Regions from separate parts of the Candidatus Pantoea soli genome, predicted to be linked through region 3. Evidence: predicted binding sites of a transcription regulator. Region 3 holds the regulator's gene; each other region holds the start of a gene.

Evidence for each region. Region 3 encodes CRP, which controls carbon source genes, mostly activating them, when cyclic AMP is high. Its sites were predicted from a motif close to ATGTGANNNNNNTCACAT; they were not measured.
Region 1: the regulator CRP is predicted to act here: its motif matches at 1,943-1,960, upstream of D8B20_RS01520 (YjcB family protein).
Region 2: the regulator CRP is predicted to act here: its motif matches at 5,451-5,468, upstream of epd (erythrose-4-phosphate dehydrogenase).

The regions. Positions count from the first base shown of each region.
Region 1 is NZ_CP032702.1:340,504-348,540, forward strand. Features, by position in the region: gene D8B20_RS01510 (oligosaccharide flippase family protein) at 1-537, shown strand, start outside; gene D8B20_RS01515 (ATP-grasp fold amidoligase family protein) at 546-1,496, shown strand; gene D8B20_RS01520 (YjcB family protein) at 1,551-1,832, opposite strand; gene soxS (superoxide response transcriptional regulator SoxS) at 2,076-2,504, opposite strand; gene soxR (redox-sensitive transcriptional activator SoxR) at 2,600-3,076, shown strand; gene D8B20_RS01535 (glutathione S-transferase family protein) at 3,120-3,785, shown strand; gene D8B20_RS01540 (NCS2 family permease) at 4,076-5,425, shown strand; gene D8B20_RS01545 (Na+/H+ antiporter) at 5,551-7,200, shown strand; gene D8B20_RS01550 (LysR family transcriptional regulator) at 7,283-8,037, opposite strand, start outside.
Region 2 is NZ_CP032702.1:3,029,659-3,037,695, reverse strand. Features, by position in the region: gene D8B20_RS14120 (HlyD family type I secretion periplasmic adaptor subunit) at 1-1,113, shown strand, start outside; gene speB (agmatinase) at 1,270-2,190, shown strand; gene loiP (metalloprotease LoiP) at 2,225-2,983, opposite strand; gene tkt (transketolase) at 3,257-5,248, shown strand; gene epd (erythrose-4-phosphate dehydrogenase) at 5,658-6,677, shown strand; gene pgk (phosphoglycerate kinase) at 6,729-7,892, shown strand; gene fbaA (class II fructose-bisphosphate aldolase) at 7,995-8,037, shown strand, end outside.
Region 3 is NZ_CP032702.1:3,422,193-3,430,229, reverse strand. Features, by position in the region: gene D8B20_RS15945 (putative adenosine monophosphate-protein transferase Fic) at 1-125, shown strand, start outside; gene D8B20_RS15940 (aminodeoxychorismate synthase component II) at 167-742, shown strand; gene argD (bifunctional acetylornithine/succinyldiaminopimelate transaminase) at 830-2,050, shown strand; gene D8B20_RS15930 (YccS/YhfK family putative transporter) at 2,051-4,126, opposite strand; gene crp (cAMP-activated global transcriptional regulator CRP) at 4,185-4,817, opposite strand; gene D8B20_RS15920 (OsmC family protein) at 5,121-5,525, shown strand; gene D8B20_RS15915 (phosphoribulokinase) at 5,595-6,464, opposite strand; gene D8B20_RS15910 (YheU family protein) at 6,526-6,744, opposite strand; gene D8B20_RS15905 (hydrolase) at 6,747-7,763, opposite strand; gene D8B20_RS15900 (LysE family translocator) at 7,824-8,037, shown strand, end outside.

The DNA.
Region 1 (8,037 bases), 680 kb from region 3:
CGCGATCTGGGGCTGTTTGCCGCCGCCAACACCATTTCGGCATCGTGGATTTTCATTCCGGTTGCCCTCATCACTTCCTGCTTCTCGGAGATTTTCCGCGAGCGCGGAGCGGCCGCCATCAAGCTGACTGCGCGGCTGAACGGTTATGTCATGGGAGTTTCATTGTTGTTGTTAGCGGTGATCGCCTTGTACGGCGAAAAAATCATCATCGCTTTATATGGTCACGAGTACACACAGTCCGGAAGTCTCATTACGTTACTGTCGTTAGCAACCTGCTTCTCGGCAATGGGAACCGTAGCTTATCGCTACATGGTGAAAGAGGGTGGCTTCAACTACCTGCTCAAAAAAATCATCTGTCTGATGGTGGTCAGCCTGCCGCTGTCTTACTGGCTGATTCAGGGCTACGGCATCATGGGTGCCGCCTGGAGCGTTTTCATCACTGAGCTGCTGTCCCTGACCGTAATGAATTACTTCTTTAAAAACGGCGTCATTCAAAAGATCCAGGTTTCCTCGCTCAACTACAAGACCTACAAATGAGGCCAGAAATGCTCAAATTTAAAGATGAACTCAGAAAAAGTGTGCAGTACTTCATCAAGAAGATGCCCTGGGCCTATCAGGATCGCATCTACTACTTTCACAAATTCCGCAAGTTGCCAAACCTGCGCGAGCCGAAAGTATTCAATGAGAAGGTGCTGTACCGCAAATTTGTCTACGGTGATTACCAGAACTACGGGCGCCTGTCAGACAAGTACTCCGTGCGCGAATACATCGCAGAGAAAGTGGGTAGTGAATACCTGATTCCTCTGGTGTACGAGACCAGCGATCCGCACTCGCTGCATACGCTCTCCAGCTGGAAGAACACGGTTATCAAACCCAATCACGGCTCCAACATGGTTGAGATCCTGCTGGAAGAGCCGGATGCGCTGAAAAAGCAGCAGATTATCAGCGATTGCCATCGCTGGCTGAAAACCGATTTTGCCAACGAGGCGCGGGAAATTCACTATCGCTACATCAAGCCGCGTATTCTGGTGGAGAAGTACATTGGTGACGGTAAAACCGCGCCGATTGACTACAAATTCCACATGTTCAACAAGCGAGATGGCAACTTTGAGTATGTGCTGCAGGTGATCTACAACCGCTGCAATCCGCTGCTGTCGATGAACTTCTACGTGAACAACCTCAAAGAGGCGTATCACAAAATTCGCGACACCGGGCTGGATGTCACGCCGATTCTGCCGCAGCTGGAGCACGCGCTGGCGCTCAGCAAGACGCTGGCGACGGATTTCGATTACGTGCGCGTTGACTGGTACATCGATGGCGAAAGCATCTACTTTGGCGAGCTGACGTTTACGCCTGGCGCCGGTCTGGTTACCGGACTGGATCGCGGATTAAATCAGATGATGGGTGATATGTGGATTCAGGATCGTCGCGGTACGCAGAGACCGGGCGTTGCGGTACCGGAAGTCAGCCTTCCCGCCGTATTGAAGAAAATTTGATCTCACACAGCAAAATAAAAAACCCCGCTTAGCGGGGTTTTTTATTGGCTGCAATCAGGGCATCGGCCAGTCAGCAGGTGCCTGGCTCATCGCCTCCACAAAGCTGGTTTTGGTGATTTCCATAAAATGGTTCACATTTTCCATGCTCAGCGAAATGCCCAGCAGGCCGGTGACAAACCAGCAGGACATACCAATCCCAATGCCGCCGCACAGCAGCGCCATGACCGGATGGCTCTTCTGGCGCAGCTTGATTTTCAGGGTGCTGGCGAAAAACATCATTACTGCGCTGAGCAGCTCCCAGCGCATCACAATGAGACTGGTGGTTAACGTAGCCATCTGCAACAAACCTCGTTCAATCAGTAATATCCCTGACATTCAATGGACATCACCGGCGGCAGAGAAGGAAGGTCAGGGGAAACCCTTCGGCCGTCTTAATACAGCGAAATGTGTGACTTTGGTCACATTATATCACTGGATTTGAAAATCTGAACAAAATTTATACCTGGTATGGCAGAGGTGAACGAAGCAGAGAAGGGGAAAGCGAAAGCGGGGAGCGCCCGTAGCGGGCGCAGAGGAGAATCAGCGCAGCGGGCAGCATTCACCGGTGGTGCGCTGCGCGAAGCTGGTCATCGTATCATTGCAATCAAAGTTAACCAGGCGCGGACGCTGCGCTATGGCCTGACGGCGCATGGCGTGACGATAGGCGGTTGGCGTCTGGGAAAACTGGCGGCGAAACACGCGCGAGAAGGTTTGCTGCGAGTCATAGCCGTACTGCATGGCAATATCAAACACCGGCCGCTGCGTCTGGCGCAGAGCTTCGGCAGCCAGCGTCAGGCGACGTTCGCGAATATAGCCACCCAGCGTTTGTTTCGTGACGGTACGGAACATACGCTGCAGGTGCCATTTTGAGTAACCCGATTTTGCCGCCACTTCATCAATCGACAGTGCTTTATCCAGATTCTGATCGATCCAGTTAGTCAGTGAATGAATGATTTCCTGTTGCATCATAGCCTCATCCTTCTGAAGGTTATCGCCTGGTGTAATTCGAAATTGTGTCGGGCTGGAGTATAATTCCTCAAGTTAACTTGAGGTAAAGGCCCGCAATGAAAAAAGAACGCAATTACCCGAAACCGGTGCTGACACCGGGCGAAGTGGCGAAGCGCAGCGGCGTGGCTGTCTCCGCACTGCACTTTTATGAAAGCAAAGGCTTAATATTCAGCACGCGCAATGGCGGTAACCAGCGCCGCTACAGCCGTGACGTCCTGCGCCGGGTGGCGATCATTAAAATTGCCCAGCGCATAGGCATTCCACTGGCGACGGTCAGTGACAGCCTGATGCATGTGCCGGCGAACAAGCGCATGTCGACGCAGGAGTGGGACGCGCTGACCCGGCACTGGCGTGAAGAGCTGGATAAACGTATCGAAACCCTTACCCGTCTGCGTAACGATCTGGATGGCTGCATCGGCTGCGGCTGCCTGTCGATGCGTGATTGTCCGCTGCGCAATCCCGGTGACCGACTGGCGCAGCAGGGGTCCGGTGCGGTGCTGCTCGATCCGGAGCAGGACGAGCAAAAACGCTGATCCGCTATACTTGGCAAAACCCCTGAGCTGCAAGGAACCGCGCATGATCACTGTTCATCATCTGGAAAATTCCCGTTCACACCGCGTGCTATGGCTGCTGGAAGAGCTGGCGGTGCCTTATCAACTTAAACGCTATCAGCGTGAAAATACCCTGCTGGCCCCGGAGGCGTTAAAGAAGGTGCATCCGCTGGGGAAATCGCCGGTGATCACAGACGGTAACCGCGTGGTGGCGGAATCCGGCGCCATTCTGGAATACCTGCAGCTGAAGTACGACAGCGAACAACTGCTGACGCTGCATGATGAAGACGAGCAGATACAGGCACGATACTGGCTGCATTACGCGGAGGGTTCGCTGATGCCGCTGCTGGTGATGAAGCTGGTATTTGCGCAGCTGAGCAAGAAGCCGGTGCCGTGGCTGCTGCGTCCGGTCGGCGCTGCCATGAGCAAAGGCATCCAGAAGGCGTGGCTGAATAAGCAGCTGGCGCTGCATGGCAGCGTGATCGAGCAGCATCTGAGCCAGCATCCCTTTTTTGCCGGTTCCCGCTTCAGCATTGCCGATGTACAGATGAGTTTTCCGCTGCTGGCGCTGCAGATGCGCGGCAGCCTGAGCGCCATGCCGGCAACCGCACGCTGGCTGGAGGAGATGCAGCAGCGTGCTGCGTGGCAGCGCGCCCTGCAACAGGGTGGGCCGATTCAGTTCAGCCAGTAACCGTTTCTTCTGCGGTGACCGGCCGGTATGCCAGCCGGTCACACGTGCTGCATAATCCGCTGCGTACCGGCTGGCACCCGCTGTATTCTCCCGTACGCCCGCGATTAAAGGTTGAAAACGCCGCCCCAAAGACCAGATAATCGTTTGCCTTTTTTCGCGTCCCCTTTTTGACGGGAATACGTGACCGCGTAATCGTTTGCCTGTGTGCTCTCTGAGCAACCCTCACCAGGAATCTGTGCAAACGGCGGTCGCGCGGCGACTTACATCTTAAAAAACGCAGAGGAAAAATTATGTCTGGCGAATCCCGCCCGGCCAGTGGAAAACTGGACGCCTGGTTCCGCATTTCAGCACGCGGCAGCAGCGTGCGTCAGGAAGTGCTGGCAGGTCTCACCACCTTTTTAGCGATGGTGTACTCCGTCATCGTGGTGCCTGGCATGCTGAGTAAAGCGGGCTTTTCACCTTCCGTGGTCTTTGTCTCAACCTGTCTGGTCGCCAGCTTTGGCTCTCTGCTGATGGGCTTGTGGGCCAATCTGCCGATGGCGATTGGCTGCGCTATCTCCCTGACCGCTTTTACCGCCTTCAGCCTGGTGCTGGGGCAGCATATCAGCGTGCCGGTTGCGCTGGGTGCCGTCTTTCTGATGGGGTTACTGTTTACCCTGATCTCCGTAACCGGCATTCGGGCCTGGATCTTACGCAACCTGCCCATGGGCGTTGCGCACGGCACCGGCGTGGGCATCGGCCTGTTTCTGCTGCTGATTGCCGCCGACGGGATTGGTCTGGTCGTGAAAAACCCGGCGCCCGGCCTGCCAGTGGCGCTGGGCCATTTTACCTCGTTCCCGGTGATGATGGCGCTGGTGGGGCTGGCGGCCATTTTTGGCCTTGAAAAGCGTCGCGTGCCCGGCGGCATTTTGCTGACCATCATTGCCATTTCGGTTATCGGTCTGATTTTTGATCCGGCGGTAAAATACCAGGGCCTGTTTGCCATTCCGAGCCTGAAAGATGCCAGCGGTCAGTCAGCCATGTTCAGCCTGGATATCATGGGCGCGCTGCAGCCGATGGTATTGCCGAGCGTGCTGGCGCTGGTGATGACAGCGGTGTTTGACGCCACCGGCACCATCCGCGCGGTAGCAGGGCAGGCAAACCTGCTGGATCATCAGGGGCAGATCCTCAACGGCGGTCGCGCGCTGACCAGCGATTCCCTCAGCAGCCTGTTCGCCGGACTGGTTGGCGCATCGCCGGCAGCGGTGTATATCGAATCCGCCGCTGGCACCGCTGCCGGTGGCAAAACCGGTCTGACCGCCATCGTGGTGGGCCTGCTGTTCCTGCTGATTCTGTTTATGTCCCCGCTGGCGTATCTGGTGCCGTCTTATGCCACGGCACCGGCGCTGATGTATGTGGGACTGCTGATGCTGAGCAACGTGGCGAAAATCGACTTTGATGATTTTGTTGATGCCATGGCGGGCCTGCTGACGGCGGTGTTCATTGTGCTCACCTGCAACATCGTCACCGGCATTATGCTGGGCTTTGCCTCGCTGGTGATTGGCCGCCTGGTTGCCGGTGAGTGGCGCAAGCTGAACGCCGGCACGGTTGTGATTGCGGTGGCGCTGGTGGCCTTCTATGCCGGTGGCTGGGCCATCTGACCCGGCGGATTCGTCCCTTTCTGAACCTGCGCCGCACATCGGGTTGCCCCGCAGTGCGGCGTTTTGTTTTACACTTTCCAGCGTAACAACTTCGCTTTAATCATTACGATTCGCCTAAGGAAAGCATGGAAATCTTCTTTACTATTCTCATTATGACGCTGGTGGTCTCGCTCTCCGGCGTTGCGGCGCGCATTCTGCCGTTCCAGATTCCGCTGCCGCTGGTCCAGATTGCGGCGGGGGCCCTGCTCGCGTGGCCCACATTCGGCCTGCACGTCGATTTTGATCCCGAACTGTTCCTGGTGCTGTTTATTCCGCCGCTGCTGTTTGCGGACGGCTGGAAAACCCCGATCAATGAGTTCCTCAGCCATGGACGGGAGATCCTCGGCCTGGCGCTGGTGCTGGTGCTGATTACCGTTGTGGGTATCGGCTACCTGATTTACTGGCTGGTGCCGGGCATTCCGCTGATTCCGGCCTTTGCGCTGGCGGCCGTGCTGTCGCCTACCGATGCGGTGGCGCTCTCCGGTATTGTCGGAGAAGGGCGCATCCCGAAAAAAATCATGTCGATACTGCAGGGCGAAGCGCTGATGAATGACGCCTCGGGCCTGGTGTCACTGAAGTTTGCCGTTGCGGTTGCAATGGGCACCATGGTGTTTACCTGGGGCGGGGCCAGCGTCGAATTCCTGAAAGTCGCGATCGGCGGCCTGGCAGCAGGGGTGGCGGTGTGCTGGCTGTATGGCCGTTCACTGCGTCTGCTGAGCCGCTGGAGCGGTGACGATCCGGCCACGCAAACCGTGCTGCTGCTGCTGCTGCCGTTCGCCTCTTACCTGATCGCCGAACATCTGGGCGTCTCCGGCATTCTGGCCGCGGTTGCCGCCGGCATGACCATCACCCGCTCCGGCATTATCCGCCGCGCGCCGCTGGCCATGCGCCTGCGTGCCAACAGCGTATGGCAGATGCTGGAGTTTGTGTTCAACGGCATGGTATTCCTGATGCTGGGCCTGCAGTTGCCGGAAATCCTCTCGACCTCGATTGCCCAGGCCAACGCCGATCCTAATGTCGATCTGTGGATGCTGTTCGCCGATGTCGCGCTGGTCTACGTTGCGCTGATGATCGTGCGCTTTGGCTGGCTGTGGATCATGAAACGCCTCAGCCTGCGCCTGCTGAAGAAGAAGCCGCTGGAGTTCTCCAGCTACTCGCTGCGTGAACTGCTGATTGCCTCCTTCGCCGGCGTGCGTGGGGCGATTACGCTGGCCGGTGTGCTGTCGATTCCCCTGTTCCTCAGCAGCGGTGAGCCCTTCCCGGCGCGCTACGAACTGGTGTTTATTGCGACCGGTGTGATTCTGTTCTCGCTGTTTGTGGGGGTGATTCTGCTGCCGATTCTGCTGCGCGGTATGGAAAGCCATGACAAAGCGGGCCACCGGCTGGAGATCCAGAACGCCCGGGCGGCAATGGCGGGTGTCGCGATCGAAAGCCTGCACAAGATGGAGCAGCGGCTGGAAAATGACACCGAAGAGAATATCGATCCGGAGCTGCTGAAAGAAGTCAGCCTGCGCGTGATTGGCAATCTGCGTCGCCGGGTCGACGGGAAAGATGACGTGGAGCAGGCGCTGTTTGCAGAAAATCTTGAGCGGCGCTTCCGTCTGACCGCGCTGCGCGCCGAGCGTGCCGAGGTTTATCATCTGCGCGCCACGCAGGAGATTTCCAACGAAACCATGCAAAAACTGCTGCGCGATCTCGATCTGCTGGAAGCACTGCTGATCGAAAAAGAGGCCTAGTCGCAAGCGCGGCGCGGCAGCAGCGGCGGGCGTGGCATATCAGCGATGCCCGCCGCTGCTTATTCCGCCGTCGCCCTCCCGTTTAGCGCGGCTCCGGCCAGTATTCCCGGCAGCAGGCAATCCACGCCCTGGCGCTGCGCGACAGATAGTGGCCTTCGCGCCAGATCAGGCCCAGCCGCCACTGCAACGCTGATTCCAGCGGCAGCCAGTACAGCGACTGCTGATCGAGCCGCTGGCAGATCGGCTCCGGCAGGATCGCCAGCCCCATGTCGGCCTGAACCATCGCCGCCAGAAAATCCCACTGTGCGCTGCGCACCGCGATATCCGGCACCAGTCCCTGACGCTGAAACGCCTTCATCAGCTGCCGGTTCAGCGAAAACGCCTCATTGAGAATCAGCAGCGGATGCTGCGCCAGCGCTTCCAGCGTCAGACTGCGGCGTGCCAGCCACTGTGGCTGACGTGGCACCAGCACGCAGAGCGGGTGGCGCATCAGTTCCAGCGTGTCCAGCGGCACATCCGGCTCAAGCGGCAGGGCGGTAATGGCAATATCCAGTTCGCCATTGAGTACCGCCTGCTGCACCGTCAGCCCGCCAAACTCCGCAATATTTAACTGCACACCCGGGTAGCGCCGGCGAAACGCGGAGATTGGCCCGGTGATCTGCATACCGACCATGGGCGGAATGCCCAGCCGCAGCTCACCGGTTTTCAACTGGGTAATGTCACTGAGCTGCGTTTCCAGCTGCTGAAACTCCTGCAAAATCGCCAGCCCGCGCTGATACACCGCCTGGCCGCTGTCGGTCAGATGCAGCCTGCGCCCTTCACGCAATAACAGTGAAC
Region 2 (8,037 bases), 390 kb from region 3:
CTGATTGTGATCAGTACCGCGCTGATCCTGGTGGCGCTGGTGTGGGCATGGTTTGGCGTGCTGGATGAGGTCTCGACCGGCACCGGCAAAGTGATCCCCAGCTCGCGCGATCAGGTGCTGCAGTCGCTGGAGGGCGGCATTCTCACCGAGCTTTACGTGCATGAGGGCGATCAGGTGCAGGCCGGGCAGATCGTGGCAAAGCTGGATGCCACGCGCTCGCAGTCCAGCGTGGGCGAGAGCGCGGCCCGCTACCGTGCGGCGCTGGCTGCGGCGGCGCGGCTGCGGGCCGAAGTCAATGACGATCCGCTGGTGTTCCCGGCGGAGCTGAAGGCCTATCCCGATCTCATCGCCTCAGAGACGCGGCTGTATAAAACCAAACGTGCGCAGCTCAACGACGCCACGCGGCAGTTTAACGCCTCGCTGGCGCTGGCGAACCGCGAGCTGGCCATTACGCAGCGGCTGGCGAAAACCGGTGCGGCCAGTAGCGTGGAGGTGCTGCGGCTGCAGCGGGATAAATCGGATCTGGAACTGAAACTCACCGACATGCGTTCGCAATACTATGTGCAGGCGCGCGAGGAGCTGGCCAAGGCCAGCGCCGAGGCCGACAGTCTGGCGCAGGTGATTAAAGGCCGCGAAGATACCGTGACGCGGCTGACCATCCGTTCGCCGATGCGCGGCGTGGTCAAAAACATCAAAGTCTCGACGGTGGGCGGGGTGATTCCACCTAACGGCGAGCTGATGAACATTGTGCCGATGAACGATCGCCTGCTGATTGAGGCCCGTCTGTCGCCGCGCGATATCGCCTTTATCCATCCGGGCCAGCGCGCGGTGGTGAAGATCTCGGCGTATGATTACGCCATCTACGGCGGCCTGAACGGCGTGGTGGAGAGCATTTCGCCGGATACCATTCAGGATGAGGTGAAGCCTGAGATCTACTACTACCGGGTGTTTATCCGCACCGATAACGACTATGTACAGAACAAGGCGGGCCGGCGCTTTTCAATCAGTCCGGGCATGGTCTCTACGGTGGACATTAAAACCGGCGAAAAAACCATTATGGATTATCTGATTAAGCCGTTTAACAAGGCGAAAGAGGCGATGCGCGAGCGCTAAGCGTCTGGAGATTGCAGGGCGCAAAAATCTCCGCGATAATCACCGCTATCTCATCCCTTCCTCGTCGGGCCTAACGACGCGGAGGGGATTTTTTTCATCTATACCTGAATATTCCGGGTTGGCAGCCTCAACCTGAGCACTTCAAGAGGACACGTTATGTACAACACTCTGGGTAACCAGTACGACAACTCTCTGGTCTCAAATGCATTTGGTTTTATGCGCTTCCCGCTTAACTTCCAGCCGTATGACAGCGACGCCGAATGGGTCATCACCGGCGTGCCGTTCGATGCCGCCACCTCCGGTCGTCCGGGCAGTCGTCTGGGGCCGGGGGCTATCCGTCAGATCTCCACCAATCTGGCGTGGGAAGGCTGCCGCTGGCCGTGGGATTTTGATCTGCGTCAGCGCCTGAAGGTCGTGGACTGCGGCGATCTGGTGTACGCCTTTGGCGACTCCCAGGATCTCTCAGACAAGCTGCAGGCACACGCAGAGAAACTGCTGGCTAACGGCAAGCGCATGCTGACGTTTGGCGGCGATCACTATGTCACCCTGCCGCTGCTGCGCGCGCACGCGAAACACTTTGGCAAAATGGCGCTGGTGCATTTTGATGCGCATACCGATACCTACTCCAACGGCCCAACGTTTGATCACGGCACCATGTTCTTTACCGCGCCGCAAGAGGGGCTGATCGATCCGCAGCACTCGGTGCAGATCGGGATTCGCACCGAGTTTGATAAGAGTCTGGGCTTTAAGGTGCTGGATGCGGCGCAGGTGAACGATCGCAGCGTTGATGACATTCTGGCTGAAGTGAAGCGCACGGTGGGCGATCTGCCGGTTTACCTGACCTTTGATATCGACTGCCTCGATCCGGCGCATGCGCCAGGCACCGGCACGCCGGTTATTGGCGGCCTGACCAGCGATAAAGCCACCAAGCTGATTCGCGGGCTGCAGGGCATGAACATTGTCGGGATGGATCTGGTAGAAGTGGCGCCAGGTTACGATCACGCCGATCTGACGTCACTGGCTGCGGCGACGCTGGCGCTGGATATGCTGCACGTGCAGGCTGCGAACAAAGGCTGACGGGCAGGGCGGGGGCACCATGGCCCCCGCGCTGTTATTTTTTCGCGTCAGCGGCAATACGCTCACGAATATGCTGCGCACGGGCCGCAGAATCCGGGTGCGAATCAAACATGGAGCTCTGATGTCCCTGATCCAGCTTCGCCAGCTTTTCAAAACTGGTGGCTAAACCGGTGGGATCGATGCCACGTTTTTTCAGCAGATCGTACGAGTAGTCATCCGCCTGTGACTCCTGTGTCTGAGAGAACTGGGCATTAACCAGTTTTTCGCCCATCTCGCCCAGCTGCGACTGCGACAGTGAACCAATCACGCCGCCAACGGAAGCGGCCGCATTACGCGCTGCGGTGGTCGCAAACGCGACCTGCATCGCTTTACGCGTATGGCCCAGCGCCACGTGGCCCATTTCATGGCCCAGCACGCCTTCTACTTCGTTATCCGACATCATGTCCATCAGGCCGCTGTAAACGCGGATACAGCCGTTTGCCATGGCCCACGCGTTCACATCTTTGGTCATATAGACTTTATAGTTCGCCGGGACACCGTTGATGTTATCGCCCAGCGCGGCGGCGATTTTGTTCAGCCGCTGCTGGTAGCTGCTGCTGGCGGGTGCCACCTGATTATCCTTATCCATCTGCGCACAGGATTGATCGCTCAACTGCTTCACCTGCGCATCGCTCAGCGTATAAGCCTGAAACGCCTGCGCGCCGGACTGCAGTAAACCGCTGTTATTCATCCCTTCGCAGCCGCTCAGCAGCGAAGCCATCCCCAGAGCCAGAATCGTGGCGCGTACTTTCATATCAGCATCCTTTACGTAACAAGTCGTTAAACAAACACCCGAAAACGGTTGCAGGTGTTTAAACGCTTTGGTTATAGCGTGCCACAGCGATTCTGGCTAGCAGACATGCGCGGAATTGCAACCTTCTGCCCGCAGATTTAGCACCCTGACACATGTACTTTTGCCCTTATTTTCATGTACATTGATGTGCGACTTTTTTCTCGCTTCGCCTTATAACTGATTAATTACAATAAGTTAAGCGTGGCGGAGCATTAATCCGACCTGGAGTAGAAGATGCCCTCTCGTAAAGAGCTTGCCAACGCCGTTCGCGCGTTAAGTATGGATGCAGTACAGAAAGCGAAATCGGGACATCCGGGTGCCCCGATGGGCATGGCGGACATCGCCGAAGTGCTGTGGCGTGATTTCCTCAACCACAATCCGACTAACCCGCTGTGGGCAGACCGCGACCGCTTTGTGCTGTCGAACGGTCACGGCTCCATGCTGATTTACAGCCTGCTGCACCTCACCGGTTACGATCTGCCGATGAGCGAGCTGCAGAACTTCCGTCAGCTGCATTCAAAAACTCCAGGCCACCCGGAATACGGCTACACCGCCGGCGTGGAAACCACCACCGGCCCGCTGGGGCAGGGCATCGCTAACGCGGTTGGCTTCGCCATTGCCGAGCGCACGCTGGCGGCGCAGTTTAACCGTCCGGGCCACGATATCGTTGACCACCATACCTATGTGTTCATGGGCGACGGCTGCATGATGGAAGGCATCTCGCATGAGGTGTGCTCTATCGCCGGTACCCTGAAACTGGGCAAGCTGGTGGCGTTCTACGACGACAACGGCATCTCAATTGATGGCCATATCGACGGCTGGTTCACCGACGACACCGCTGCCCGTTTTGAAGCCTACGGCTGGCACGTGGTGCGCGGCGTGGATGGCCACGACGCAGACGCCATCAAAAAAGCGGTGGAAGAAGCCAAAGCGGTGACCGATAAGCCTTCGCTGCTGATGTGCAAAACCGTTATCGGTTTTGGTTCACCAAACAAAGCCGGCACGCACGACTCCCACGGCGCGCCGCTGGGCGACGACGAAATCGCCCTGACCCGTAAGCAGCTGGGCTGGAACCACGCGCCATTTGAGATCCCGTCTGAGATCTACGCGCAGTGGGATGCGAAAGAGGCCGGTCAGGCCAAAGAGCGCGCCTGGAACGAGAAGTTTGCCGCTTACGCCAGCGCCTTCCCGGAGCTGGCTGACGAGTTCACCCGCCGTACCCGCAATGCGCTGCCGGCTAACTGGGAAAGCGAATCGCAGAAGTTCATTGAGCAGTTGCAGGCGAACCCGGCGAAAATTGCCAGCCGTAAAGCCTCGCAGAATGCCATCGAAGCGTTCGGTAAACTGCTGCCGGAATATCTGGGCGGCTCTGCTGACCTGGCACCGAGCAACCTCACCATGTGGTCTGGCTCAAAACCGATCAACGAAGATGCAGCCGGTAACTATATCCACTACGGCGTGCGTGAATTTGGCATGACCGCTATCGCGAACGGTATCGCGCTGCACGGCGGTTTCCTGCCGTACACCGCCACCTTCCTGATGTTCGTGGAATACGCCCGTAACGCTGCCCGCATGGCCGCGCTGATGAAAATCCGTCAGATTATGGTCTACACCCATGACTCAATCGGTCTGGGCGAAGATGGCCCGACCCACCAGCCGGTTGAGCAGATGGCCAGCCTGCGTACCACGCCGAACATGAGCCTGTGGCGTCCCTGTGACCAGGTTGAATCCGCTGTGGCCTGGAAGTACGCGATTGAGCGCGTGGATGGGCCTTCCGCACTGATCTTCTCCCGCCAGAACCTGGCGCAGCAGGAGCGTACTCCGGCGCAGCTGGCAAACGTGGCGCGCGGCGGTTACGTGCTGAAAGACTGTGAAGGCACGCCAGAGCTGATCCTGATCGCCACCGGTTCCGAAGTGGAACTGGCGGTAGCGGCTTACGCGCAGCTGACCGCTGAAGGTCGCAAAGTCCGCGTGGTTTCCATGCCGTCTACCGATGCCTTTGACAAGCAGGACGCGGCATACCGCGAATCCGTGCTGCCGAAAGCGGTCGCCGCGCGCGTGGCTATCGAAGCGGGCATCGCCGATTACTGGTTCAAGTACACCGGCCTGCACGGTGCGATTGTCGGCATGACCACATTTGGTGAGTCTGCCCCGGCAGAGCTGCTGTTCAAAGAGTTCGGCTTTACGGTTGAGAACGTTGTTAACACCGCGAAATCCATCCTGTAATTTCGCGTGATCCTCTGCGCCGCTGCGTTCTGCAGCGGCGCGTTTTAAGGTGAACGTTGCGCGTTAAACCGGGGCGATAATGTACGCCGCGACCGCGAAAGCCCTGCCGGCGGATTTGACCGCTCTGCACGATATCAGCCTTTTTATCCCTTCACCTGAAACGGTTCAATTATTCCTGCAGTAATAATGTCCTCCAGAAAAATTGTGACGCAGATCCAATAATCAGCAGCGCAGTTGATCGCAATCATTCCTGTTATTCCTCACATGCTTTATTGTAGCTGAACCGTTTCAGTTGCCGGTGAGCCGCCTGACGCGATCGCGCCGGAGCCGCCAGAATTTCCTGTACAAACCCGCGTGAAACGCTCAAGGTATCTGGCACGTTTTTTCAGGTGTGGTAGCAGGAAGTAAGATGACCATTCGTATTGCCATCAATGGGTTTGGCCGTATCGGCCGCAATGTATTGCGGGCACTGTATGAAACCGGTCGCCGCGCGGAAATCACCGTTGTGGCCATCAACGAACTGGCAGAGGCCGCCGGCATGGCGCATCTGCTGAAATACGATACCAGCCACGGCCGGTTCGCCTTTGATGTGCGGCAGGAACGGGACCAGCTGCTGGTTGGCGATGACACCATTCGCATTCTGCATCTGGCAGAGATTGCGGCTCTACCGTGGCGGGAGCTGAATGTGGATATCGTGCTGGATTGCACTGGCGTCTACGGCAGCCGGGCGGACGGCGAAGCGCATCTGCTGGCTGGCGCAAAGAAGGTGCTGTTCTCGCATCCGGGCGGCAACGATCTCGACGCCACCGTGGTGTTTGGCGTCAATGAACAGGCGCTGCAGCAAAGCGATCGCATTGTTTCTAACGCCTCCTGCACCACCAACTGCATTATCCCGGTGATCAAACTGCTGGATGACGCCTTTGGCATTGAATCCGGTACGGTTACGACGATTCACTCCGCGATGCACGATCAGCAGGTGATTGATGCCTATCACAGCGACCTGCGCCGCACGCGGGCAGCCAGTCAGTCCATTATTCCGGTGGATACGCGGCTGGCGGCAGGCATCACCCGTATTTTTCCGAAATTTAACGATCGCTTTGAAGCGATTGCAGTACGCGTGCCGACTATCAACGTGACAGCGATTGATTTAAGCGTCTCAGTACGTGAAGCCGTCAGGGCGTGCGAGGTCAACGCGCTGCTGCAAAACGCGTCAGAGGGGGCATTTCGTGGTATAGTTGACTATACGGAATTACCGTTAGTCTCAGTAGATTTTAACCACGATCCGCACAGTGCCATAGTGGACGGCACGCAGACGCGGGTCAGCGGTCATCACCTGATCAAAACCCTGGTCTGGTGTGACAACGAATGGGGCTTTGCTAACCGCATGATCGACACCACGTTAGCAATGGCCGCAAGCGGTTTCAGGTAAGACGCGGATTGCGTCTGGCAAAACTTATGAGAATCAACGAGAGGGTTCACCATGTCTGTAATTAAGATGACCGATCTGGATCTTGCTGGTAAACGCGTTCTGATCCGCGCCGATCTCAACGTACCAGTGAAAGAAGGGAAAGTGACGTCAGACGCACGTATTCGTGCTTCTCTGCCTACCATCGAAGCGGCGTTGAAACAGGGCGCGAAAGTGATGGTTACCTCACACCTTGGTCGTCCGACTGAAGGTGAATACAACGAAGAGTTCTCCCTGCTGCCAGTTGTTAACTACCTGAAAGATAAGCTGAACGGCACCCAGGTGACGCTGGCGAAAGAGTACCTGGATGGCGTGGAAGTCGGTGCCGGTGAGCTGGTGGTGCTGGAAAACGTCCGCTTCAACAAAGGCGAGAAAAAAGACGACGAAACCCTGGCGAAGAAATATGCCGCACTGTGCGACGTCTTTGTCATGGATGCGTTTGGTACTGCGCACCGCGCGCAGGCCTCTACCCACGGCGTGGGTAAGCACGCACCTATCGCCTGTGCCGGTCCGCTGCTGTCCGCTGAGCTGGAAGCACTGGGTAAAGTGATGAGCAACCCACAGCGTCCGCTGGTCGCGGTAGTGGGCGGTTCCAAAGTCTCGACCAAATTTGATGTGCTGCAGTCGCTGGTAAAAATCGCGGACACCGTGATTGTTGGCGGCGGTATCGCTAACACCTTCGTGGCGATCGACAACAACGTCGGTAAATCCCTGTACGAACCAGACTTCGTGGAAGCGGCCAAAGGCCTGCGCGATCAGTACGGTATCCCGGTTCCGGTTGACTCCCGCGTCGGCACGGAATTCTCTGAAACTGCACCGGCAACCGTGAAAAAGGTTTCCGAAGTGGCAGATAACGAAGAAATTATGGACTTCGGTGATGAAACCGCACAGGCGATGGCGAAGCTGCTGAAAGAAGCGAAAACCATCCTGTGGAACGGTCCGGTGGGCGTGTTTGAGTTCCCTAACTTCCGCAAAGGCACCGAGATTATCGCTAACGCGATCGCGGACAGTGATGCCTTCTCTGTGGCCGGCGGCGGTGACACCCTGGCGGCAATCGACCTGTTCGGTATCGAAGACAAGATCTCCTATATCTCTACCGGCGGCGGCGCTTTCCTGGAGTTCGTGGAAGGCAAAAAACTGCCTGCGGTTGCCATGCTTGAAGAGCGTGCGAAGCAGTAACTTTTGGGGGCGGCGCGGCTGCGCCGTCTGAAGGCTTGCCCATTCCGGGCAAAAAATCGACGTCCCTCTGCGGGATGAACGGTAACGAAACAGGACACAACCATGTCTAAAATTTTTGATTTCGTAAAACCCGGCGTTGTCACTG
Region 3 (8,037 bases):
GTTACCTGCTGGACTGGGACGCGGCCGATCGCGAAAACTGGCAGGCGGCGCTGGTCAGCGGCGTCGCGGGCGATCTGGCCCCTCTGACCGCGCAGTTTGCGAAAGTGGTGAGCCCGGCGCGGTAAAATGCGTAGAATAGCGGCGGTTTTACTGGCCTGAGGGCATTATGCTGCTGCTAATCGACAACTATGACTCCTTCACCTGGAATCTTTACCAGTATTTCTGTGAACTGGGCGCGGACGTGCGCGTGGTGCGCAATGATGCCATCACGCTGGAAGAAATGGCGGCACTGCCGCTCAGCCATCTGGTGATTTCACCGGGGCCGTGCACGCCGGATCAATCCGGCATTTCGCTGGCGGCTATCCGCCACTTTGCCGGCCGCCTGCCGGTACTGGGCGTCTGCCTCGGGCATCAGGCGATTGCTCAGGCCTTTGGTGCGCAGGTGATCCGCGCACGTCAGGTAATGCACGGCAAGACTTCGGTCATTCAGCACAATAATCAGGGCGTCTTCCGCCAGTTAACCAATCCGCTTACCGTCACGCGTTACCATTCGCTGATTGTGGCACGCGATACGCTGCCCGCTGAATTTGAGATCACCGCCTGGAGCCTGCGTGACGGCGAGCCGGATGAGATCATGGGCTTTCGCCACCGCACGCTGGCGCTGGAAGGGGTGCAGTTCCACCCGGAAAGTATCCTCAGTGAACAGGGGCATCAGCTGCTGGCCAATTTCCTCAATACGTAACTTCCGTTTGCCATTGCGTGATTTATTATGCATATTTCGTGATTATAATTTCACGTCAGTTCGATAATTAACCTGATGAGGTCAGCAATGGCAGCGGAAAAACCAGCGGTAACCCGGGAAACCTTCGATAAGGTCATTTTGCCTGTTTATGCACCTGCGCAGTTTGTGCCGGTGAAAGGCAAAGGCAGCCGCGTATGGGATCAGCAGGGCAAAGAGTACATCGACTTTTCCGGCGGTATCGCTGTGACTGCCCTGGGACACTGTCATCCGGCGCTGGTGGAGACGCTGCACCGGCAGGGGGAAACGCTGTGGCACACCAGCAACGTGTTCACCAACGAACCGGCGCTGCGTCTGGCAGGCAAGCTGATTGCGGCCACTTTTGCTGAACGGGTGTTTTTTGCCAATTCCGGTGCGGAAGCCAACGAAGCCGCGTTTAAGCTGGCGCGCTATTACGCCTGCAAAAAACACAGCCCGTTTAAAACCAAAATTATCGCTTTCCACAACGGCTTCCACGGCCGCACGCTGTTTACCGTGTCTGTCGGCGGCCAGCCGAAGTACTCCGATGGCTTTGGCCCGAAGCCGGCCGACATTGTGCATGTGCCTTTTAACGATCTGGACGCGGTCAAAGCGGTGATGGATGACCACACCTGCGCCATCGTCGTGGAACCCATTCAGGGAGAAGGCGGGGTGATGCCCGCCACGCCGGAATTTATGCAGGGGCTGCGTGCGCTGTGCGACCAGCACAATGCGCTGCTGGTGCTGGATGAAGTGCAAAGTGGTATGGGGCGCAGCGGTAAGCTGTTTGCTTATGAACACTATGCGATTCAGCCGGATATCATTACCACGGCCAAAGCACTCGGCGGCGGCTTCCCGGTCAGCGCGATGCTGACTACCGACGCCATTGCCGCCGTGATGGCGCCAGGCGTACACGGCACTACCTACGGCGGTAATCCGCTGGCCTGCGCCGTCGCCGAAACCGCACTGGATATCATTAACACGCCGGAGGTACTGAATGGCGTGGAGACGCGTCGGCAGCAGTTCGTGACGGCGCTGCAGGCAATAGACGCCGATTACGATATCTTCAGTGAGATCCGGGGCAAAGGGTTGCTGATCGGTGCTGTGCTGAAACCGCAGCATGCCAGCAAAGCGCGCGATATTCTGAACGCCGCTGCGGCTGCAGGCGTCATGGTGCTGACGGCCGGTACCGATGTTATCCGCTTTGCGCCTTCGCTGGTAATTGAACCCACCGATATTGCAGAGGGAATGGCGCGGTTTGCCCGCGCCATTCAGCAGGTGCTGGCCGCCTGATTAGCCTTTCGGGCGTATCGCACTCAGCCAGCGACCGTGATGCGGGCGCTGGCTCCACGCCAGAGACGAGATAGTATGCATCACGCTCAGGTGCTGCAGAATCCGCTTCACATGCTGTTCAACAATCGTCACCGGCCCGTCACTCAGGCTATCCGGTGCTTCCAGAATATTGGTGTCACTGCCCGGGCCGTCATAGGAAAGCCGCTGCTGACAGCGCTGCAGCGCGATCTCACAGGATTGCAGATAGCGCTCCGCCAGCGTCGGGGTCAGCATGGTATGCTCGCGCGCCAGAATCGTCATCGCATTGATGTGCTCAACAATGAACTGGCTGTGGGTCACCCACAGCCGCATATCTTTCAGATACTGCGCGTTAAAACCGGGTTCGCTGGAGGCCTGATTCAGGGAGTTGAACAGTGCGTTATGCGCTTGATTGACCTTGACCCGCTGTTCCGCCAGCTTTTGCGGTGACTGCTCCGGGCCCAGTAGCAGGCGCAGTGCCTCCTGAAAAGCCTCAAGCGCATCATGCGCGTTGCGGCGCAGCAGGCCGCTCTGCCACTGCGGCCACAGCCAGATCATTCCCGCAAAGGCAATCAGGCAGCCCATCAGCGTATCCATCATGCGCGGCAGCAGAAACTGCGCGCCGTTCAGCGACAGCAGCTGCAGCGAATACACCGCCGTGACGGTAAAGCCAATCATGGACCAGCCATAATATTTGCGCGTCACCAGATAGCTGATAAGCGTAATCACCAGCATAAACAGCAGGGCGATCGATTCCGGCACCGCCAGCCGCAGCGAGGCCGCGGCAATCAGCAGCCCGGCAAAGGTGCCCAGCGCACGGTGCTGAATACGCACCCGCGTGGCGCTGTAGCCATTCTGGCTGACGAACAGGATGGTCATCAGAATCCAGTAGGGTTTGGGAATGTTGAAGAACAGCGCCAGCGCGCTGCCAAACATCAGCATGACGGCAAAGCGCGCCGCCGTGCGCAGCGCTGAAGATTTCAGCGACAGATAGCTGCGCAGCGCCGGCAGCAGCGGCAGACGGCGCTGCCGGTCGGCCATCAGATCGCGGGTGTAGAGCGGCTTCTGCGTACGCAGCACGCGCGCGATGCGGCTGAAGTGATACAGGCAGAAATGTCCCACCGGGTTATCCGGATGCTGACGCGCAATCTTTTCCAGTGCGCTGAGCGGCTTCTCCATCTCAAAACGGCCGGTTAACTGATGGTAAAGGATGGCGTCGGCCAGCACGCGCAGGCGCGCCGAGATGATGCGGGCGTTCCAGCGAATCACCGCTTCAGCGTGGCTTTGCTCCACCAGTTTTTGCACCTCTTCCGGCTGGTGCAGGCTGACTGAAATGTGCTCCTGCAAATCCAGCGCCACCTGAAACGCACGCGTCAGGCGCTTATGGCTGTTATCGCGACTGGCTGACAGCATGTGCATCTGCTGATAACAGGTGGTGATGAGATCGACCGCTTTCTGCTGGCGCGCCAGCAGCGGCGGCAGCGCTTTTTCCGGATCGGTCAGCTGGGTCAGCAGCGTATATTTGGCATCGCAGTAATCCGCCAGTTCGTGATACAGCAGGCTGAGGGTTTCACGCATCGGCTGCTCTTTCCACAGCCAGAACCAGAACCAGTTAAACAGCCCGTACCACAGCGTGCCGCCAATGTAGAGCAGCGGTGGAACCCAAATCGGCATGCGGCCAATGAGGCTGAGCGTAAAGATGGCGGCAATCAGCGTGCCGGGAAGCAGACGGCCATGCAGCGGGCTGATTTCGCCGGTTACGCCAACCAGCAGCGGCAGCACCAGCAGGATCAGCGGCAGCGGCACGTTAAGCCCGGTAAGATACTGAATCAGAAAGCTGCCGGTAGCGAACAGCGCACCGCCGACAATCAGGCGCTTAAAGAAGCGCTTATGCGGGGTATCCAGCCCGGCGATGTTGCAGCAGGCCGGCACCAGAGAGAACAACAGCCCTTTTTGCAGGTCACCCGCCAGCCAGCCGAGCGCCACGGGCAGACACAGCACCAGCGTTTGCCGCAGCGCGTAGTTGACCTCAGGATGATAGATGATTCGACGCCACATCAGCTCATCGTAAATAAAAACGGCGCAATGTTGCCATTACGCCGTGGGTGAGAAGAAATCAGCGGGTGCCGTAGACGACGATAGTTTTACCGTGTGCGGAGATCAGGTTTTGATCTTCCAGCATTTTCAGGATACGGCCCACGGTTTCGCGTGAGCAGCCCACGATCTGACCAATTTCCTGACGGGTGATTTTAATTTGCATACCGTCCGGGTGGGTCATGGCATCGGGCTGTTTTGCCAGGTTGAGCAGCGTTTGCGCGATACGACCGGTGACGTCCAGGAAGGCAAGGTTGCCTACTTTTTCGGAAGTCACCTGCAGGCGACGCGCCATCTGCGCCGACAGGCGCATTAAAATATCCGGGTTTACCTGAATCAGCTGACGGAATTTTTTGTAGGAAATTTCAGCCACTTCGCAGGCAGTCTTCGCACGTACCCAGGCACTGCGCTCCTGGCCTTCTTCAAACAGGCCGAGCTCGCCGATGAAATCTCCCTGGTTGAGGTAGGAGAGAATCATCTCTTTGCCTTCTTCATCTTTAATCAGTACCGCGACGGAACCTTTCACGATGTAGTACAGCGTTTCCGCTTTCTCACCCTGATGGATGAGGGTGCTTTTGGATGGATATTTGTGAATATGGCAATGGGACAGGAACCATTCGAGTGTAGGGTCTGTTTGCGGTTTGCCGAGAACCATTCGCTATTATCCTCTGTTGTAATCGTGCCCAAAACACAGGGGGCAGTTTTCCCTGTCAGGCGGTGAAATCGTCAAGCGTTTCCCGTAAGGGAAAATTATTCGGGGTGGATTCGTAAGCGATGCTTTTGATTCGTCCCGCCTTCGTCTGTAATGACGAAAATATTTTCAGCTCTGTTTGTAGCACAGCTTTTGCAGGCTGTCTTGTGTTGTCTCGCTTCAGCGGCAGGGGCAGGCGTCCGGATTGCTGTTTGCCAGGTGAAAGCGTACTCTGGCGGCAAAACCGCCGCTTCAGGAGACAAAGATATGCAGGCACGAGTGAAATGGGTTGAGGGGTTAACCTTTCTCGGAGAATCCTCATCCGGACATCAGGTATTAATGGACGGGAATTCCGGCGACAAAGCACCCAGCCCGATGGAGATGGTGCTGATGGCCGCCGGCGGCTGCAGCGCGATTGACGTGGTGTCAATCCTGCAGAAAGGGCGTAACGACGTGGCGGACTGCGAGGTGAAACTCACCTCGGAACGGCGCGAAGAAGCGCCACGCATTTTTACACACATTAACCTGCATTTTATCGTCAGCGGTCATGCGCTGAGCGATAAGGCAGTGGCACGCGCAGTGGATCTCTCGGCTGAGAAGTACTGCTCGGTGGCGATCATGCTGGGTAAAGGCGTGGAAATCACCCACAGTTATGAAGTGAAGGCGTTGTAAGCCAGCGGCCGCGGTGCGATGCCCGACGCGCAATACGTCACCCTGCGTCAGGCATCGCCACCCCGGCGGTCATTCAATGCGTTTACCCTCAATCAGCCGCTGCACCAGCGGCGTCATGATCAGTTCCATCGCCAGCCCCATCTTGCCGCCCGGTACCACCAGCGTATTCATATGGGAAATGAACGATCCCTGAATCATCGCCAGCAGATAAGGAAAGGCAATGCCTTCCAGCCCGCGAAAATGGATCACCACAAAGCTCTCATCCAGCGAGGGGATCTCGCGCGCGGCAAACGGATTGGAGGTATCCACGGTGGGCACGCGCTGGAAGTTAAGGTGGGTGCGCGAGAACTGCGGCGTGATGTAGTTGATGTAATCCTCCATGGATCGCACCACCGAATCCATGACCGCTTCGCGTGAATGGCCACGTTCACTGGTATCGCGCACCAGCTTCTGAATCCACTCAAGGTTAACGATGGGTACTACGCCGACCAGCAGATCGACATGCTCGGCGACGTTATTCTGCTGCGTGACGACGCCGCCGTGCAGCCCTTCATAAAACAGCACGTCGGTGTTTTCCGGCAGCGGCTGCCACGGCGTGAAGGTGCCCGGCACCTGATTCCACGGCACCGCCTCGTCATAGGTATGCAGATACTTGCGCGACTGACCGTGACCGTTCTGACCGTAGTCCCGGAAGGTCTGCTCCAGCAGCGCAAAGTCATTGGCCTCCGGGCCGAAGTAGCTGATATGACGCCCGAGATCGCGCGCTTTGCGGATCGCCATATCCATTTCCGGACGGGTATAGCGATGGAAGCTGTCACCTTCGACTTCGGCGGCGTGCAGATCCAGCTGCTGGAAAATCTTACGGAAGGCGAGGCTGGTGGTGGTGGTACCGGCTCCGCTGGAACCGGTGACGGCAATGATTGGATGCCTGGCTGACATAACAGTGCTCCCTGTGAAGTCCGGCGATGAGCATTGTTACCACGAATTCCCGCGCGGCGCATCAGCCGCGAAATTCGCGCCGCGGCATAATATTGACCGACTCATGCAGTTCCGACCACACCAGCACCACCTCGCCCTGTTCCAGCTGCCGGCGCACATCAGCCACTTTTTGCGCCAGGCTGCGCTCCTGTTCGCCGTAATCGGTGCCTTCACGCAGCACAAAACTTTCAATCAGGTTTTCCAGCGTTGTCGCTTCAAGTTCCTGCCAGGGAATAATCACAATCACACATCCAGATAGGTTGAGAGCCAGTCCGGCACGCGCTGCTCCAGCCACATCTGCGGTCTGTGCAGGCTGCCACCCACAAAGCCGACGTGTCCACCCTGCTGCGTCAGCTGATAGTCAATTGTGGCAGATAACTGCTGCGGCTGCGGAATAACCGCTTCCGTCATAAAGGGATCGTCTTTGGCATGAATGATCAGCAGCGGCTTGCGTACGCCGGTCAGCAGCGGCAGGGCGCTGGCGCGCTGATAGTAGTCGCGTGCATCAATAAAGCCGTGAGCGCGGGCGGTGATCGCGTCATCAAATTCGCGCAGACGGCGGAAAGCGCGCAGCTGGATAAGATCAACCGGCAGCGTACCCGGCCAGGCGCGCAGTTTGCGCGTGGCATTCTTTTTCAGCTGGGTCAGCAGGTAGTGCTGATAAAAGCGCGAAAAGCCGACATCCAGCTTTTCACTGCAGGGTTCCAGCGCCAGCGGGGCTGAGATGGCCACAGCGGCATCCAGCGGTGCGCTGCTGCCCTGCAGGCCAAGCAGGCAGGCCAGCATGTTGCCGCCCAGCGAGACGCCCACGGCCGCGGTGGGCACCGTGCCCCATTCGCGCTGCAGCCAGTGCAGAAAATAGGTGGCGTCTTCGGTTTCACCGGAATGATAGATGCGCTGCAGGCGGTTAGGTTCGCCGCTGCAGCCGCGGAAATGCATCACCACCGCCAGCCAGCCGCGCGCCTGACACGCCTGCATCAGGCCATGCGCATACGGGCTGCGGAAACTGCCTTCCAGCCCGTGAAACATCACCATGCGCGGTTTATGGCGCGCCTGTGCCGGGTCTTCGCTCCACGCCAGATCGACAAAGTCGCCGTCCGGCAGGTCCAGGCGCTGCCAGTGCGGGCGCAGGGTTATGCGCCGGCGCAGAATACGCGGCAGCAGGGTTTGCAGATGCGCATTGCTGAAGCCGCGCAGCGGGGTAAAGCGCTCGCCGTTCGGGCGATCAAAATAGCTTGGGATAGTGCTTGTCTGATGCATAACTCGCTGATAGCTTCGATGGGTTGTTCGCTTTTCTGGGTGAGGAGCACCCGAATATACATGGAACTGAGTCTTTTTCTCTCAATGCTGGGCTTTCTCTGGGTCGCTGCCATTACGCCGGGGCCCAATAATATGTTACTTACCGCCTCGGGTGCTAATTTTGGCTTCGTGCGCACCCTTCCGCTGCTTATAGGTATCATGATTGGCATGCAGGTGATGTTGCTGATGGTGGCGTTTGGCATTGGCGGCCTGATTCTGCTGTACCCCTCACTGC